One region of the Streptomyces mayteni genome, then DNA from elsewhere that is predicted to be linked to it. Evidence: riboswitches for the same ligand, from Rfam matches in the RefSeq annotation. Region 1 holds a riboswitch; the other holds the start of a gene.
What was found. Region 1 has a riboswitch for cyclic di-AMP ahead of ACYVPE_RS19240 (transglycosylase family protein). Riboswitches for the same ligand answer to the same signal wherever they lie in the genome.
Positions count from the first base shown of each region.

Region 2: it holds a riboswitch for cyclic di-AMP, as region 1 does, so the genes downstream of both, ACYVPE_RS18075 (M23 family metallopeptidase) here and ACYVPE_RS19240 (transglycosylase family protein) in region 1, are expected to answer to the same signal.

Region 1 is NZ_BAAGPR010000041.1:3,710-13,011, forward strand. Features, by position in the region: gene ACYVPE_RS19200 (N-6 DNA methylase) at 1-197, shown strand, start outside; gene ACYVPE_RS19205 (hypothetical protein) at 287-871, shown strand; gene ACYVPE_RS19210 (serine/threonine-protein kinase) at 868-2,133, shown strand; tRNA gene ACYVPE_RS19215 (tRNA-Gln) at 2,155-2,226, opposite strand; gene ACYVPE_RS19220 (hypothetical protein) at 2,252-3,097, opposite strand; gene ACYVPE_RS19225 (sensor histidine kinase) at 3,252-4,634, shown strand; gene ACYVPE_RS19230 (cytochrome P450 family protein) at 4,654-5,940, shown strand; gene ACYVPE_RS19235 (transglycosylase family protein) at 6,159-7,070, shown strand; cyclic di-AMP (ydaO/yuaA leader) riboswitch at 7,399-7,533, shown strand; gene ACYVPE_RS19240 (transglycosylase family protein) at 7,537-8,256, shown strand; gene eno (phosphopyruvate hydratase) at 8,514-9,302, shown strand, end outside.
Region 2 is NZ_BAAGPR010000037.1:16,650-25,951, forward strand. Features, by position in the region: gene ACYVPE_RS18065 (hypothetical protein) at 1-371, opposite strand, end outside; gene ACYVPE_RS18070 (aldo/keto reductase) at 368-1,312, opposite strand; gene ACYVPE_RS18075 (M23 family metallopeptidase) at 1,487-2,506, opposite strand; cyclic di-AMP (ydaO/yuaA leader) riboswitch at 2,931-3,105, opposite strand; gene ACYVPE_RS18080 (PP2C family protein-serine/threonine phosphatase) at 3,320-4,426, opposite strand; tRNA gene ACYVPE_RS18085 (tRNA-Lys) at 4,532-4,604, opposite strand; gene ACYVPE_RS18090 (hypothetical protein) at 4,595-5,206, opposite strand; gene ACYVPE_RS18095 (cupin domain-containing protein) at 5,263-6,012, opposite strand; gene ACYVPE_RS18100 (DUF6807 domain-containing protein) at 6,006-6,938, opposite strand; gene ACYVPE_RS18105 (Gfo/Idh/MocA family protein) at 6,935-8,092, opposite strand; gene ACYVPE_RS18110 (LacI family DNA-binding transcriptional regulator) at 8,187-9,248, opposite strand.

The DNA.
Region 1 (9,302 bases):
CGAGCGCCACCCGCGTCGACGTCCGCCGCCTCCGGGTGCCCAGGCTCCCGCTCGCCACCCAACGCCGCTACGGCCGCCGCTTCGCCGAACTCGCCGCGTTCGAGACCGCCCTGCACCGCGCGGGGGAGCTCGGCAGGCGGCTCACCCAGGGCACCATCGACGGGCTCACCGAGGGCACCCTGCCGCCAGGACACTGAACCACCGCACCGAACCGCCGCCCCGAAGCCGAACCGCCGCCGGGGGACCGGTTATATGATCCTGCCGCAGCCGCCGAGGGGGAGTGACGATGTACGGCCCGCCACCCGTGTCGCCAGAACCACCCCGCCCCGCCGGCCCAGCCGGCTCCGGCGGCCCCGGCGCGAAGGCCATCGCCGTGCGCGTGGCCTTCGCCACCATCCCGACCCTGTCGCTCGGACTGCTCGCCTGGCTGCCCTCGCTCCGCTTCGCCCTGATCCGCCGCCGGAGCATCGACTGGGCCGTCTTCGGCCTCTTCTGCTCGCTCACGGCCGCCGAGATCATCCTCGTCGCCTACACCCCCGACGACGTGGACGACAACCTCAGCGCCTTCGTGGGCTTCTACTGCTTCGCCTACTTCATCGGCGCCACCATCCACGCCGTCCAGGCCGACCGCTTCCCCCGCGCCGACCGGCCCACCGGACACTGGCCGCCCCCCTACCCCACCACCACCGGCTACGGCTACCCGCCGCCCCAGCCCGCCGCCGGCTACCCCATGACGGCCGCCGCGCCCCCGCCGCACCCGGGGCCCGTCGAACCGAGCACCTCACCGCGGATGCGCCAGGTCGCCTCCGAACTCGACGAACTCGGCGAGTACCTGCGCCGCTCCGACGACCCGGGCCTGGACCGCCCGTGACCGGCGGCCGACTCCTCGCCGGACGCTACGAACTCACCGAACCCCTCGGCAAGGGCGGCATGGGCGAGGTCTGGTCGGGCCGCGACGTCGCGCTCGGCGGCCGCCGCGTCGCCGTCAAACTGCTGCACGCCGAACGCCTCGCCTCGCTCTCCGGCACCACCGACCCCGACGAACTGCGCCGCCGCTTCCTCCGCGAGTGCCGCGCCACGGCCCGCGTCGACCACCCGGGCCTGGTGGCCATCCACGACGCCGGCCGGGACGGCGAGGAACTCTTCCTCGTCATGCAGCTCATCGAGGGCTCCGACCTCGCCGACCACCTCGCAGAGCACGACCCCTACCCCTGGCCATGGGCCGTCGCCGTGCTCGCCCAGCTCTGCTCCGCGCTCGCCGCCGTGCACGCCGTCGCGATCGTCCACCGCGACCTCAAGCCGGGCAACATCATGATCCGCCACGACGGCCGCGCCACCATCCTCGACCTCGGCGTCGCCGCCGTCCGCGGCGACGGCGAGGACACCCGGCTCACCCGTACCGGCGCCATGGTCGGCACGCCCGTCTACATGGCCCCGGAACAGGCCGTCGGCGACCACCCGGTCGGAACCCCGGCCGACCTGTACGCGCTCGGCGCCATCGGCTACGAACTCCTCGCCGGCCAGGCCCCGTTCACCGCGCCCAACGCGGCCGGGCTGCTCTACAAGAAGCTGCACGAGGAACCGATCCCGGTGCAGCGGCTACGGCCGGACGCGCCGCCGCAACTCGCCGCCCTCATCCACCAACTGCTCGCCAGGGACCCGGCCGCCAGGCCGACCGACACCGGCCACGTCTTCACGGTCCTCGCGCCGCTGCTGCCCCAGCCGGGGCCGTCCGCCCCACCGGCCATCCCGATGGACCCGACCCGCCCCTTCTGGCACCCGATGGCCCCCTGGCCCCCGCGCACCGGCCCCCGCGACCCCGACCTGGGCACGGCACTCGACGAGGTCAAACGCCTGCTGTCGCTGGGCCGTTACCACCAGGTCGCCGAACTCCTCAGCCGCACCCTGCCGTTGGCGGCCGTCCGGTACGGCGAGAGCTCGACGATCGTGCGGAGCCTGCGGAAGCAGTACGCGGCGACGCTGCTCGACACGGGCCAGTACGCGAGGGCACTGCCCGAGATCCAACGCCTGACCCACGAGTTCACGGCCGAACGCGGCCCCTACGACCAGGTGGTCCTGCAACTCCGCGCCGACGAGCAGCTCTGCCTGCGGCAGTTGCACCAGCCGCGCTGAGGTCCCGATCTGACCAGAAGGCTCCCCTGCCAGGACTCGAACCTGGAAAATACGGACCAAAACCGCATGTGTTGCCAATTACACCACAGGGGAAAAATCGGGCAGAATGGCCTCTTGGTCAGACCGTTGAACCCGTGCCCAACACTATGCCAGCCCACCATCCCTCGATGCGACAGTAGAGATCAGCACCGTCCAGCACTCGGATGCTGAGGCAGCCTCGATAGCCCTCTCCCATGTTCTTCCTGTTGGTCCTGGGGTTGTGCCTCTTCAGCGTCGTCTTGGTGAATCGGTCGGGGCCCGCGGAGACGATCTCCTGCCAGAAGCGCATCGCCGCCATGTCGTCCGCGGTTTCGTGGATCTGAAGCTGAAAACGGAGACGTTCTGATGTGATCTCGAGGAGCCGCAGCCAAGCGAGGTAGACCTTGATCATCTCGGGGTCGCTGTTGACGAAGGTGACACGCTCGCGGACGCTGTACGACTTACTCTTGGAGCCTTCGGCCCAGTACAGACCCACGCCCACCAGGAACAGCTCGCGATCCGAGAGATGGCCGATGTCCTCCTGTGCGGCCAGCTTCACACCGCGACGAGCGAGGTCTCGCGTCCGCCGGTACGGCTCCCAACGCGCCTCCGACATTCGCCGGAGCCGCTCGGGCGGAGTGGCTGGCTTGGGCAGGTCCCGGACCCACAGGGACACCGAGCTCTTGGAGACGCCGAGCTCCGCGACGATCTCGTCGTACGTCCGGCCGGCCTCGCGCAGTTCCCGGGCCCTGGCGCGGAGGTCGTCCTTGGCGTTCGGGCGTCTGGTCCACTCCGGCGGTGGTTCGCCGACGAGGAGTTCGGTGAGGGCCCGGTTGTTGGTGACGTCGAGCCGCTGGCCGATCTCGCGTCTGCTCAGGCCGGCTCGGCGTAGTGCGATGGCGTGTTCCCGAAGCTCTGCCCGTGGCTGTTCTGGGTGGCGGTCCATGGTCGGCAGTCTCGGCAGCTTGGGCCGCTCGGGTGGTCGAAACCTCGATCGATTCACTAGTTCGAGTGCTTGTTCGGATGATGTGATCGTCGGTGTGCGGCCGGGCGTGCCCGCCCACCCGAATCGACGGGATCCGGCGCTTAGGCTGGTCGCTATGAATGAGACGGGGGCGGGCAGTACCACCACGGCCGGGGGGTTTCGGCTGTGGTGGTGGACGCGGCGCCGGAGCGTCGTGGTGGATGTGGCGATCGCGCTGATCTCCATGGGGGAGTGCATCGTGCGCGGCTTCGGCTTCGCCACCACGACCGGGCTGCCGGCGGCGCTCGTCGTGGTGCCGCTGGCGGTCGCCGGCGGCTCGGTGGTGCTGCGGCGCCGCTATCCGGTGGCCGTGATCCTGGTGTCCATCTCGATGCTGCCGGCCAGCCCCGGCACCACCATGGCGCTGGTCGCGCTCTACACGTTGGCCACCACGGACGCGCCGCGGCGCGTCATCGGGGTGCTGACCGCGATGCAGGGCCTCGGCACCGGCATCGTCTTCTACCTCCTGATGGACCAGGACGCCGGCCTGCGCGCGCAGCCGATGCCGGCCTGGTTCCCGCCGCTGGTGGCCACCGTGTTCGGCGTGGTGTCGGCGGTGCCGCCGGTGTTGCTCGGGCTCTACGTGCGGGCGCGGCGGCGGCTGGTGGAGTCGCTGCGGGACCGGGCCTTCGGCCTGGAGCGGGAGCTCGCGCTGCTGGCCGAGCGGGCCGAGGAGCGGGCCGAGTGGGCGCGGGGCGAGGAGCGGCGGCGGATCGCGCGGGAGATGCACGACGTGGTGGCGCACCGGGTGAGCCTGATGGTGGTGCACGCGGCGGCGTTGCAGGCGGTGGCGGTGAAGGACCCGGAGAAGGCGGAGCGGAACGCGGGGCTGATCGGGGACATGGGTCGGCAGGCGCTGACGGAGCTGCGGACGATGCTCGGCGTGCTGCGCAGCGGTTCGGCTACCGGGAGCCCGGACGGCGTCTCGGGGGTCAACGGTGCCGCCGCCGCGGACGGCGCGGTCGAGGCGTCGTCCAGGCTGGCCGAGCTGGCGGTGGCGGCCGGTGGTGAGCGGGGGGCGCGGGAGGAGTCGGGTCCCGGTCCGGTGCTCGGCGAGGTGGCGGTGCTGGTGGACCAGTCGCGGGCGGCCGGGATGACGGTGGATCTCGATGTCGAGGGCGAGCCGCGGGACTATCCGGCGCAGGTGGAGGCGACGGCGTACCGGGTGGTTCAGGAGGCGCTGACCAACGTGCACAAGCACGCGGCCGGTGCGGCGGCCCGGGTGCGGGTGGCGCACCGGGAGGACGAGGTGGCGGTGCTGGTGCAGAACGAGGCGCCGGCGGGTGGCGCGGCCGCGGGTGACGGGGCCCGGCTGCCGAGCGGGGGGAACGGGCTGCTCGGGATGCGGGAGCGGGTGACGGCGTTGGGTGGCGGGTTCGTCTCGGGGCCGACGTCGGCCGGTGGGTTCCGGGTCTCGGCGGTGATCCCGGCCCGTTCGGTGGCGGCGGCCGGTGCCTGAGGTGCCGGCGGGGCCTGAGGTGTCCGAGGGGCCCGATGGGCCGGCGGAGACCGTCGGTCCCGGGCTGTTCGATCGGGCGTTCGCCGCGGATCCGTATCCGGCGTACGCCTGGCTGCGCGAGCACGCGCCGGTGCACCGGGCGGTGCTGCCGAGCGGTGTCGAGGCGTGGCTGGTGACCCGGTACGCGGACGCCAGGCGGGCGCTGGCGGATCCCAGGCTGAGCAAGAATCCGGGGCGGCACAGCGCGGCCGAGCACGCCGAGGGGCGGGTGGGGATCCCTGGGGAGCGCGGCGCGAACGTGATGACGCACCTGTTGAACATCGATCCGCCGGACCACACGCGGCTGCGGCGGTTGGTGTCGGCGGCGTTCACGCCGCGTCGGGTGGCGGGGTTCGAGCCGCGGGTGCGGGAGCTGACCGGGCGGTTGGTGGACGGTTTCGCGGGGCGCGGCTCGGCGGATCTGATCGGGGAGTTCGCGTTCCCGCTGCCGATCTACGCGATCTGCGATCTGCTGGGGGTGCCGGCGGCCGACCAGGAGGACTTCCGGCGGTGGGCGGGGATGATGCTGCACACCTCGGGGAAGCGCGGGGGGGTGGGGCGCGCGGTGCGGGGGATGCGCGGGTATCTGGGGGAGTTGATCCACCGCAAGCGGGGGGATCTCGGCGACGACCTGATCTCGGATCTGATCCGGGCCTCGGACCACGGTGAGCAGTTGACCGAGGAGGAGGCGGCGGCGATGGCGTTCATCCTGCTGTTCGCCGGCTTCGAGACGACGGTGAACCTGATCGGGAACGGGGTGCTCGCGCTGCTGCGGCATCCGGCGGAGCTGGCCAGGATGCGGGCCTGGGTGGCGGCCGGGGACGAGGAGCGGTTGGCGGTGGCCGTCGAGGAGTTGCTGCGTTACGACGGGCCCGTGGAGCTGGCGACCTGGCGGTTCGCGAGTGAGTCGCTGACGTTGGGCGGGCGGCGGGTGGAGCGCGGCGATCCGGTGCTCGTGGTGTTGGCGGCGGCCGACCGGGATCCGGCGCGGTTTCCCGAGCCGGACCGGCTCGACCTGGGGCGGACGCGGAATCCGCATCTGGGGTACGGCCATGGGATCCACTACTGCCTGGGGGCGCCGTTGGCGCGTCTGGAGGCGCGGGCGGCGCTCGGGGAGTTGTTGTCCAGGCTGCCGGATCTGCGGTTGGCGGCGGACGTGGTCGAACTCCGGTGGCGGGGTGGGCTGATCATGCGTGGGCTGCGCGAACTGCCGGTGGCGTTCACCGCCGAGCCGATGGTGGGCCGTGACGGAGCGTCAGCGATGTGATCCACACGTGATCTTGGTGGGATTGACTTGTGATCGTGTGGCAGGGGGAGCTAGGTTCCCCTCAACCGCATCAATGTTCGTTTTGGGAGGCCCTTCAGATGCGCTCCGGGACTGGTCGTCATCGTCGCCCGCGACAGGCTCCGGCCTTTGTCGTCGCTGCCGGGGTCACCGGCGCGGGCATAGCCCTGCCGCTCTTGGGCGCCGGGGCAGCCAACGCCGTGAGTGACGAGACGTGGGACAGCGCCGCGCAGTGCGAGAGCGGTGGCGTGTGGAGCGCCAACCAGGGCAACGGCCGGTACGGCGGGCTCCAGCTCACCCTGGACGACTGGGAGCGGTACGGCGGCCGCGAGTTCGCCATGCGCCCCGACCTGGCGAGCCGGTTCCAGCAGATCACGGTCGCCGGCCGGATGCTCGCGGACCGCGGCGAGCAGGCGTTCCCCGGCTGCGCGGTGCTGACCGGCCTGTGGCCGGAGTTCCGCGACGAGCCGGGCGACGACATCGACTGGGCGGAGGAGGCCGAGGAGGCCCAGGCCGAGGAGGAGATCGGCGGCCCCGAGGACTCGACGACCGCGCCGTCGGACGACGCCACCGCCACGCCCGACGCGTCGGCCACGCCGACCGTCCCGGCCGACCCGAGCGGCCCCGCCGAGTCGGGTGGGCCGGGCGCCGGTGAGTCGGCCGAGGGGTCCCGCGAGGGCGGGGCGTCGGGCGACACGGCGACCGAGCGGGCGGAGCACGACTCCGACACGGCCCGGATCAGGGAGCTGTTGAAGCGGCTGCGGGACCTCGACGTGCCCCGGCCAGGCGACGAGGAGCGGGCCGGGGCCGAGTCCTCAGGCGCCACCCAGACCCCGCGGGCCCCGGAGGCCACCGAGTCGACCGGGAGCGCCGAGGCCCCGGAGGCCACCGAGTCGACCGGGGCTCCGGAGGCGACCGGTGGCGCCGGCTCGTCGGGCGCCGGCACCAAGGGCCCCTCGCTGTTGGACATTCCGGGCGACAGCGGCGGCATCTCCGGCAGTTGGGTCGATCTCTACCGCTCCAGCCAATCGGGCATTACCGACAATGTCGACGATACCGTCGGCGACATTCTCGGCGACCAGCAGGGCGACTTGAGCTCCACCGGCCGTTAAGGCGGGTCGCCCCACGGTGACTTCACCCGGGCATCGGATGTGACCATCGTCTCTTTCGCCCCACGCGTGTCAGCCTGCCCCGAACTGCCCGATTCTCTTGTGACCTGCGGGAGTTGAGCGTTCCCGCTGTCAAGTGCTCGCGAGCGCGCGATCTTCATCGTTCTTGAATCGTTAGGCGGGGTGTGTTTAGTGTCCCCCGCTCGGCTTTCGCGTCGGGCACCGAGGCCGTAACGCCGAATCCTGCCGCCGGCCTGGGGGACCACCATCGCGCACCACCGCAGGCAGGAGCGGGGGACCCACCACGCCCGGCGGCCACCGTGGCCGGGCCGTGGCCGTCGCGCCGTGCCCTCGCGGGCCGGACCGACTCGGGGTGAAGTCGCGGGGGGCCAGCGCTCCCCGAGGCCGGGCAACTCACCACGCCCGAACCCGACAGCTCACCTCGTAGGCGTCGGTGAGAAGGAACCTCATGCTGTTCAGGGGCAATGGTCGTCACCGTCGTCCGTCCCGGCCGACCCGCATAGCCACCGCGGCCGGCGTCACCGGCGCCGCCGTCGCCATCCCGATGCTCTCCGCCACCGGCGCGAGCGCCGCCTCCGTCGACACCTGGGACGCCGTCGCCCAGTGCGAGTCCGGCGGCGACTGGGCCATCAACACCGGCAACGGCTACTACGGTGGCCTCCAGTTCTCCGCGTCCAGCTGGGCGGCCGCCGGCGGCACCCAGTACGCCGAGCGCGCCGACCTCGCCACCAAGGACCAGCAGATCGCCGCCGCCGAGGTGCTGCTCTCCATGCAGGGCCCCGGCGCCTGGCCCGTCTGCGGCGCCCAGGCCGGCCTCTCCGCCGGCGGCGAGTCGCCCTCCGTCGACCCGAACGCCTCGGGCTCGGGCGCCGAAGAGGTCGCCCCGGCCCCCGAGGCCCCCGCTCCCGAGGCCCCCGCCGCGCCCGAGGAGCAGCCGGCTCCCGAGGCCCCGGCCGTCGAAGCCCCAGTCGTTGAGGAGGGCGCTCCGCTCTCCGCCGAGGTCGAGGTCGAGGGTGACGGCTCCAGCTACACCGTCAAGGCCGGCGACACCCTCTGGGCCATCGCCGAGGCGCACGACACCACCTGGCGCGAGATCTTCGGCGACAACGGGTCCGTCATCGGCGACGACCCCGACCTGATCCTCCCGGGCCAGAAGCTCACCCTGTAACGGCTGCCGACCGCTCAGGGCACGGGCCCCGGCACGCGCGTCGCGCGTGCCGGGGCCCGTCTCGTTCCGGGGTCGCGCGGGGATTTTCTTCACCTTGTAAACAAAAAGATGCCATCCCCTCTGAGCTGCGCGTTCATGCCGATGTGGGGAGACTGTGGCGGGCTGGAGGACGGTCCCGCACCACGAGCCGGTTAGGCTCAGGGGGCTGAAGACAGCTGAAGACGTAAAGACGATCCTTTGACCGAAGGAGACCCCCCGTGCCGTCCATCGATGTCGTCGTAGCGCGCGAGATCCTCGACTCGCGAGGCAACCCCACGGTCGAGGTCGAGGTCGGCCTCGACGACGGCAGCACCGGCCGCGCGGCGGTGCCCTCCGGCGCCTCCACCGGCGCCTTCGAGGCCCTTGAGCTGCGGGACGGGGACCAGAGCCGCTACCTCGGCAAGGGCGTGGAGAAGGCCGTGCTCGCCGTCATCGAGCAGATCGGCCCCGAGCTGGTCGGCTACGACGCCACCGAGCAGCGGCTGATCGACCAGGCCATGTTCGACCTGGACGCCACCGCCGACAAGTCGTCGCTCGGCGCCAACGCCATCCTCGGCGTCTCGCTGGCCGTCGCGCACGCCGCGTCCGAGTCCCGCGACCTGCCGCTCTTCCGCTACCTCGGCGGCCCGAACGCGCACCTGCTGCCGGTGCCGATGATGAACATCCTCAACGGCGGCGCGCACGCCGACTCCAACGTGGACATCCAGGAGTTCATGATCGCGCCGATCGGCGCCGAGTCGTTCTCCGAGGCGGTCCGCTGGGGCGCCGAGACGTACCACACCCTCAAGAAGGTCCTGAAGGAGCGCGGCCTGGGCACCGGCCTGGGCGACGAGGGCGGCTTCGCGCCGAACCTGGAGTCCAACCGCGAGGCGCTCGACCTGATCGTCGAGGCCATCCAGAAGGCCGGCTACACCCCGGGCCAGGACATCGCGCTGGCGCTCGACGTGGCCGCCACCGAGCTCTACTCGGACGGCGTCTACACGCTGGAGGGCAAGGCGCACACCGCC
Region 2 (9,302 bases), on a different contig from region 1:
GTGCGGGCCGGCCATTCCCAGGAGAAGTCCCCGGTGACGCGGGCCAGTTCGGCGTCGTAGTCGGCGGCGGGGAAGCGGAGGTCGGGGAGGGTGAGGGCGGGTTCCGCCGGGTTGCGCCAACCGTGCCAGCGGACCTCGTCCGCCGTGCGGGTGACGGTGAGGTAGAGGGCGCCGCAGCAGGCCTCCGAGCATTCGGCTTCGGCGAGGCGGACCTCATGGGGGTCGGGGAGGGCGCGGAGCACCGCGAGGTGGCGGGGGTCCATGCCGGGTTCGTCGGGGAAGGCGGTGGCGAGCAGGTCGGTGCCGTCGACCAGGGGGCGGGTCTCGACCCGGTGGTCGGCGGCCACGATCGACACCTTCAGGTGGTTCATTCCTCGGATGCCTCGGTGAGGCTGGCCAGTTCGGCGTCGGTGAGGGTGAGGTCGGCCACCGCGAGCAGGGCGGGGAGTTGGGCGGTGGTGCGGGCACTGGCGATGGGGGCGACGACGGTGGGCTGGGCCGCGAGCCAGGCCAGGGCGACGGTGGCGACCTCGGCCGAGTGCGCGGCGGCCACCTCGTCGAGGGCGGCGAGGACGCGCTGGCCGCGCTCGGTGGCCAGGAGTTCGGCCGCGCGGCCGGCGCGGGCGGAGGTCACGTCGGTGCCCGGACGGTACTTGCCGGTGAGGAAGCCGGCGGCGAGCCCGAAGTAGGGGACGGCGGCGAGGCCGTGGCGGGCCGCGACGGCGGCGAGTTCGCCCTCGTAGGTGTCGCGCGAGACCAGGTTGTAGTGGGGTTGCAGGGCCACGTAGCGGGCCTTGTTCTCGCGGGTGGCGAAGTCGAGGGAGGCTTCGAGGCGGGCCGCCGAGATGTTGGAGGCGCCGATCTCGCGGACCTTGCCCTCCCTGACGAGGTCGTCGAGGGCGCTGACGATCTCGGACACCTCGACCGACTCGTCGTCGAAGTGCGTGTAGTAGAGGTCGATGCGGTCGGTGCCGAGGCGGCGCAGCGACGCCTCGGCGGCGCGCCTGATGGTGGCCGCGGCGAGGCCCTTGAAGTCGGGGTGGGCGCCCACCTTGGTGGCGAGGACGATCGAGTCGCGGTTGCCGCGGCTGGCCATCCAGCGGCCGATGACGGTCTCCGACTCGCCGCCGCTGTTGCCCTCCACCCAGGCGGTGTAGGAGTCGGCGGTGTCGAGGAAGTCGCCGCCGGCCGCGGCGTAGGCGTCGAGCACGGCGAACGACTCGGCCTCGTCCGCGGTCCAGCCGAAGACGTTGCCGCCGAGGCAGAGCGGGAAGACGTGGAGGTCGCCGACCCTGGGCTTGGTGGTGGTCATGCCGGCCAGCGTAGACCGCGGGCCCGGAAAGACCGGCCGGGCACACCCCCACCCGGCTGGCTCGCGGCCGGGTTCGGGCATCTGGTGTGACGTTGGGCCCGCGAGACGGCCCGGAAAACGGGCCTAACGTCACACCATTCGGCACAGTCAGCGGGTGATCCGCGACGTACGAGCCTAGATGGACTGGCCCTTGCCGCGCAGCCAGGAGAGCGGGTCGATCGTGGCACCGCCGCCGGGCCGCACCTCCAGGTGCAGATGGGCGCCGGTGACGTTGCCGGTGGCGCCGACCAGGCCGATCTGGTCGCCGGTGTCGACCTGCTGGCCGGCGGAGACACTCATCGAGGAGAGGTGGTTGTACCAGACCTCGGTGCCGTCCTCCTGCTCGACGATGACGCGGTAGCCGTAGGAGCCGGCCCAGGCGGCCTCGAGCACGGTACCGGTGTGGATGTTGCTGATCGGGGTGCCGGTCGGGGCGGCGAAGTCCAGGCCGGTGTGCGAACCGGAGCTCCACAGCGAGCCGCTCTGGCCGTAGGTGGAGGTGAGGCGGTAGCTGTTGAGCGGCAGGGTGTAGCTGGCGCGCAGCTCGGCGAGCCGGCGCTCCTCCTCCTGGCGCTGCCGCTCCTCCTCGATCTCGCGCTGCCGCTCCTCCTCGGCCAGGCGCTGCTCCTCGGCCAACTCGGCCGCGCCCTCGGCGGCCTGGACCTCGGCGGCCTGGAGCGCGGCGCTCCTGGTCTGGGCGGCGGCGCCGGCCTCCTGGAAGTCGGCCTGCTGGAGGATACGGGCGCGGAGCGCCTCGCCGGCGTCGGTCTCGCCGGCCTCCAACTGCTCGTCGGACATTCCGGCGGCGGTGAACGGGCTGACGGTGGCGGCCTCTTCGGTGTCGCCGGCGAGCAGGCTGCCGACGACGGGGATGTTGCTCATGGTGTCGGAGGCGGCGCCCATCCCGGGCACCGAGCCGGCTCCGCCCTCGTTGGCGGTGGCCATGCCGCCCGCGCCGACGGCGGCGATCACGCCGACGCCGAGCACGGCGCGGCTGCGGGCCATGGTGCCGCCGCGCTGGCGGGAGACCCGGTGCCGGCCGCGGTTGGGGGCCAGCGTGTCCTCGCCGGGGTTCCACGGCTCGTCGCCCTCGGAGGCGGGGCCGTAGTAGGCGGGCCCGACGCCGTCGGTGCCCTCGGCGGTGACCGGGGTCACCGGGGTGACGGCCTCGACCGGGGTGGGCGCGTCGAAGGCGCGGTCGACGAACGTGGAGTCGTCCTGGCCGGTGGCGGCCTGGGTCGGCGCGTCCGACGTGGTGCCGAACCAGCCGGTGTCGTGGCCGTCGCCCGGGACGCCGGCGAACTCGGCGGTGGCGGACGGGTCGTAGGCGTGGCTCGGGTCGTAGGAGCCGTAACCGCCGTACGTGCCGTAACCGCCGTAGGCGGCCTGGGAGTCCTGGTGGTACTGGGAATCCTGGTGGTAGGAGAGCGGGAGCTCGCCCGTGTCGTGCGCGCCGATCAGGTCGTGGGAGCCGGTGCCGTAGGTGCCGTACGGCTCCCCGGATTCGTCCGGGCGCCGGTCCGCGAGGGAGGTCGCGGAGGCAACGGAGGCATAGCGATTCGACGCCACAGCTGGCGCTCTCCTTTCCTTCCTTCGCCTACCGGGTTAGCTGACGGGTTCGGAGCAGGAAGGTCTCCTACGGGCGGCCGACTGGTCTGGGCTGTCCTGTCGGCTGTCCGATTCACCCCAAGTAGTGGTTCCCCGGTTCCTTGGTGCAGTTGTTGTGCACGTGCCGGATTCGGCGACAGAGCACGGTGCCGTCTCTTGCGACGGCGGTGACGACCGCGCTGCGTTATCGAACGTTAATAGACCCGAGGCCGGATTTCCAAGAGTTCCCAGGAATAAAAGCGGGCGGCCGCGCGGACCTTAGCGAACCAAGTTCCGCAAACCGGGCAAAATTTCATGCCGCTGTGCTCCATATCGCATCCTGACGGTTCGTCAATTGTTATGCGGAGCGGTGTCCTTCACTCACGCACCGTGAGCCTCCCTGGGCACGGGATGATGCAGGGCGAGCAGCGCCATGTCGTCGTTGAGGCGGACGCTGTGCGCGACGACGTCCGTGACCACCTCGTCGAGCAGCGCCGCGGGGCCAGGGAACGAGCGGCCCCGCAGGTGCTCGGCGGGATCGAAGAAGACCCCCCGCTCGTCCCTGGCCTCGCTCACGCCGTCCGTGTAGAGCAGCAGATGGGTGCCGGGCGGGAAGGGCGTGACGCTGATCTCGCCGGTCGGCCCTGGCAGCAGGTCGCCGAGGCCGAGCGGCAGCGCGGGCTCGGCCTCCAGGTAGCTCGCCTCGCCGCCCCGTTCCAGGATCACCGGCTGGGGATGGCCCCGGTTGAGTACCCGGACGCGGATGGGAGCCTCCCTGCCCACCTCGACGAGCACGGCGGTGGTGAAGCCCTCCTCGGGGTCGAGCGTCGCCCGTTGGGCGCGCTCCCGCACCAGGGCGGCCTCCAGGTAGCCGGCGACCGCCACCAGGTCGGGCTCCCGGTCCGCCACCTCCCGGAAGGCGCCGAGGATGACGGCGACCGCCTCGGTGGCCGCGAGGCCCTTGCCGCGCACGTCGCCCACCAGCAGCCGCACCCCGAACCGGGTCTCGCGGACCGCGTAGAGGTCGCCGCCGATCAGGGTGTCCCGCTGCGCGGCCTGGTAGCGGGTGGCGACCCGCAGCGTGCCCGCCCTGGCCGGCGGCTCGGGCACCACGGCGCGCTGCACGGCCTCGGCGACCTCCCTGGCCGAGGCCAGCCGGCGGTCCCGGCGGGCGACGATGCGGTTGACGGCCACCGCGATCAGGGAGATCACGGCGACCGTGGCCACCTTGACGACGGCCTCGCTGACGCTGGGCTCGCGCAGCAGCATCTGGAGGCCGACGGAGCCGGTGGCAAGCACCCCGTAGATCGCGGTGAGCTGGAGCGACAGCACGGGGGCGGCCAGCATCGGGGCCGCCACATAGAGGGGGGTGAGGGTCAGATGCGGCGGGGTCAGGTAGTCGGCCACGTTGCCGAGGAGTAGCAGGAGGAGGGGCAGCCAGGCGTACCAGTGCCTGCCCCCGGCCCACCAGGGCGTCCGCGTCTGCACGCGTCCAATCTGCCCGGGCCGGGTGCGGCCGGCGAGTCGATCTCGCCGCCGGTCGCCCGCCTCCCCGGCCCGCGCTCCGCTCCTGGGCCGCTCGTGGGCCGCTCGTAGGCCGTGTGGGACTCGAACCCACAACCAACGGATTAAAAGTCCGCGGCTCTGCCAATTGAGCTAACGGCCCGCCGGGAGAGCAGCATAGCGCCGGGCCCGCACGTCGACGGCGGCCAGCGCGAGCGCCAGCGGTCCCGGCACGAGCAGCGCGAGCGGCAGCATCATCCAGCCGCACAGCACCGCCGTCGCCAGGGCGAGCAGCACCAGGGCGCTGCCGCCCACGTCCCTGACGGTGTCGCCGGCGGCGCCGCGCACCGCCGCCCGCCAGTCGGTGACCGACTCGGGACGGCCGCACGACCGCAGCCCGACGACCACGGCGCCGGCCGCGACGGCCGCCACCGCGAGCCCCACGGCCGGGCCGCCTGGCAACCCGGCCCGCACCAGCGCCAGGTCGGCCACGATCAGCAGCGCGCCCGCGAGCGCCACGGCGCCGGCGGCGAGGTCGCCGAGGCGCCGCCGGCGCCGCAGCAGCCGCAGGTAGCGGCCGGCCGTCGCCGGCCGGTCCTCGCCCGCGCCGCGCAGCACCGCGCTGGCGGTGGAGAACGCGGCCGGCGCGGTGACCAGCGGCAGGCTGGCCAGCGTGGTCACCAGGCCCACGGCCAGCATGTCGGCGAACAGGGTCATCCGCGGCCCGAAGACCTCGCCAGGCTCGCGGCGGTCGCTCGCGCTCATCCCACTCACCCCTGTCCCTTCAGTTCAGTCCCGAACCGGCCCCTGGACCGCGGTCGTCACGTCTCCGTGGTGTGCAGGGTGGTGCCGGGCAGCGCGTACTCGTCGCGGCGCCCGCACATGCCGTAGCCGCCCTCGCGGCTCGGCTCGGCGTCGTGGGCGGTGGCGTCGGCGAGGTAGCCGGGGTCGCCGGCCTCCAGCGCCGCGAGCTGCTCGCCGGTGCGCTCGGCGGCGGCCAGCGCGCCGGCCCGCCACAGCGCGCGCCAGGTCGGCACCCGGTCGGCGACCAGCCGGGCGGCGGTCCGCTGGAACTCCAGGTAGGGACCGTTGTCGCCGGCCTGGAGCGCGGCGCGCAGCGGCAGGTAGCCCTGGACGGCGAGGTCGCGGCGCCGGTGGGCGGCTTCGGCGACCTCGGCGTCGGTGGCGCCGGTCGGCAGCGCGGCGGCGGCCGCGTACCGCTCGGGGTCGGCGAGCACCTCGGTCGGGAAGGTGAACACCGCGTCGCCGGCCTCCGGCAGGCCGCTGTTCTGCATCAGCACGGTGATCCGCAGCCCGCCGCCCTGCACCATCCGGTGCACGGTGCCAGGCGTGAACCAGGCGACCGAGCCGGGGCCGAGCGGGAGGTCGCGGTAGCCGTCCGGGCTGAGCGTCTGCACCGCGCCCGCGCCGCCGGTGACGACGTACGCCTCCGTGCACACCAGGTGCAGGTGCGGGCTGCCGCCGCAGACGCCGTCGGCGGCCTCCCACTCGTAGGCGGTGAGGTGCGAGAGCCCCACCGCGCCGGGCAGCGGATGCGGCAGGCTCACCACGGCAGGCCCGCCAGGTGGGCGTCGATCCGCTCGACGTCCCAGGCGCCGTCGGCGACCACGACGCGGTAGCGGTAGTCGAACGAGGCGCCCGGCGCCAGCTCGAACTCCTCGAAGAACGCCCAGGAGAAGGCGACCGTCGGGATCGGCTGGGAGCGCACGAACCAGTGCGAGGCGTGGACCGCGCCCTCGCCCAGGTTCTCGGGGGCGTGCGCGAAGACCAGGGTGGTGTCGGCGTCGACGTCGTCGTGGGTGGCGGTGAAGGCCAGCCAGGGCGCGTCGGCGGCCGGGGTGCCCATCGTCTCCTGGTCGGTGGCCTGGCCCTTGGGGGTGATCACCCGGCCGCCGGTGAAGTCGCGCGGGCCGCGCCACTGGAGCCCTGTGTAGCCGGCCATCTCCCGGCCCGCGGTGGTGGGCGAGCCGAAGCGCAGCGGCTCCTCGCGGACGTTGGTCAGCCGGATCGACCAGTCGACGGCGTAGGCGCCGGCCGTGGGGTCGATCGCATACACGGTGACGCCGCGCTGCTCGACGGCCCACTCGTCGCCGTTGTTGGCGACCCAGGTGAGGTTCTCGGCGAGCGTGAACCGGTCGTCCTCGGCGTGCAGCGAGCCGAAGCCGTCGTGCCGCATCGAGCCGACCCGCTCCTCGACGCGCTGGTAGCCGGTCTCGGGGCCGAGGTAGCTGTTGCCGCCCCAGAAGTTCTGCTCCGACAGGTGGCTGGCCGTCATCTGGAGGCCCTTGTGCCAGCGGTGGTCGTTGGGCCGGTAGCCGGAGGCCAGGTTGCCGGCCAGGGTGCGGAGCGGGTGGATGTACGGCTTGCGGGACTCGAAGGGGTCCGCGTCCGGGCGGTAGACGTAGGAGAGCAGCTCGACGCCGCCGTGGCCGACGGTGATGCGGTCGCCGAGGGTGTGGGTGACCTGGATCGTCATCGCGTGGGGCTCCAGTCCGGGTGGTCGCCGTGCATGGCCGAGTAGTAGGGGTCGTCGGGGGTGATCTCGCCGGCCAGCACGGGCTGCCCGGTGAAGGCCGACTTGTAGAGGGCGGCGGCGAACTCGACGGTGGCGCGGGCCGAGGGGCCGCTGCCCGGCGGCCGCTCGCCGCGCGCGTGGGCGTCCAGCAGCACGCCGAGCTGGGCGCCGTGGCCGCTGGGCACGTCGGCGGCCGGGGTACGCCAGTGCTTGATCCGCGCCTCGTCGTCGAGCCCGCGGCGCGGGGTGTACACCCAGTCGCTGTTGCGGTGGCCGTAGAGGTGGGTGACCTCGACGGTGGCCTCGGTGCAGTCGATCCTGATCCGGCTGACCTCGTCGGGCGAGAGCACGCTGTTGACGACGGTGGCCAGCGCGCCGTCCGCGAAGCGGACCAGGGCGGTGGAGACGTCCTCGCTCTCCACGTCGTGCACCAGCCGGCCGGCCATGGCGCGGATCTCGGTCCACTCGCCGAGCAGGTGGAGCAGCAGGTCGTACTGGTGGATGCCGTGGCCCATGGTGGGGCCGCCGCCCTCGGTGGCCCAGCGGCCGCGCCAGGGCACGGAGTAGTAGGCGGTGTCGCGGTGCCAGGTGGTCTGGCAGTGCGCGACCAGCGGGCGGCCGAGCTCGCCGCCGGATATCAGCTCCCGGGCGTGGACGGCGCCCGAGCCGTAGCGGTGTTGGAAGACGACGGAGGCGTACGCGCCGCTGGCCTCCTCGGCGGCGGCGATCTCGTCGTACTCGGCGAGCGAGAGGGTCAGCGGCTTCTCGCACAGCACCCAGGCGCCCGCCTGGAGCGCGGCCACCGTCTGCTCGCGGTGCAGCGCGGGCGGGGTGCCGATCAGCACCAGCTCGGGGCGCTCGGCGGCGAGCATCTCGGCGAGGTCCCGGTAGCCGGTGACGGTCGCGCCCGCCTCGGCGGCCGCCGCACGGAACGCGTCGAGCCGGCCGGGGTCGATGTCCACGGCGGCGACGAGCTCGACGCGGTCGGCGTGGGCGGTCAGGGCCGCCAGGTGGCTGCCGGTGACGATGCCGCCGGTGCCGACGACGGCGGCGCGGAGACGAGCGTGCGGAGAGGCGGGAACGGCGGCGGGAACGGCGGCGGACGGAGAGGGCATGCGAGGCTCCTGCTGCGTGAACTCGGCGTTGGTAAGCGCTTGCACCGCACCGGACTCTAGGGCCCGTGTGATCGATCACACAAGACCTTTGCGCCTACTTGTCTGGGGTGGGAACACCGTGCCGCCGGCCCGGCGCGGGGCCGGTCGAGCCGCGCAGCAGCACCTCGTTGAGCGCGGTCGCGGACGGCGGTTCGGCCTGCGACTCGCCGCGCAGCAGGGCCAGCAGCCGGCCCACCGCCTCGCGGCCCTGCCGCTCCCGGTCGACCCGCACGGTGGTCAGCGGCGGGTCGAGGAAGCGGCCCATCTCGTCGTCGTCCCAGCCGAACACGCTGACCTCGCCCGGCACGTCGACGCCCAGGCTCTGCAGTCCGCGGACGACGCCGAACGCCACCCGGTCGTTGGCCGCGAACACGGCCGTGGCGCCGGAGCCGGCGATCACCTCGCGGGCCGCGTCCCAGCCGGAGCGCACGCTCCAGTCGCCGTCGACCACCGCGCGCGACTCGAGCCCGAGTTCGGCGACCGTCGCCTCGTACACCGCCCGCCGGTTGCGCGCCGAGGCCCAGGTCGCCGGGCCGGCCACGTGCGCGAACCGCCGGTGGCCGAGGCCCGCCAGATGCCGGATCAGCTCGGCCGCCGGGGTGGCGTCGGCCAGCGCGCCGCGGGCCCGCATGTTGTCGTCGTACTCGCCGTCGACCACGGTGGGCAGGGCGGGCGAGGTGCCCTCGGGGAGCGGGGTGAGGGAGAGGATCGCGTCGACGTTCTCCGGCTGGAGCAGCGCCTGGACGCGGGCGGCCCGCGCCGCGGCGTCGCCCTCCAGGCCGACGACGTCGAGCAGGTAGCCGGCCTCGTGGGCGGCGGCCGCGGCGCCGCGCAGCATCCGGGTCGGCGCGAAGCCGGTGGAGTCGGGCAGGATCACCGCGATCCGGTTGGAGCGGCGGGTGCGCATGGTCCTGGCGGCCTGGTTGGGGCGGTAGTCGAGGGTGGCCACCGCCTGGGAGACCCGGCGGGTCGTCTCGGGCCGCATGCTGGGGTCGTTCCGCAGGAAGCGGGAGACCGTCTGGTGCGAGACCCCCGCCAGCCTGGCCACCTCGTGGATGGTCGCGGGCCGCGGCCTGCGACCGCCCTCCTGGCCGGTCGGCATCCACTGTTCCGGCATCCGCTGCCCCCTTCCCCGGCCCTCGGCCGTGCGCACCAGTGTGCCCGCGCCGGG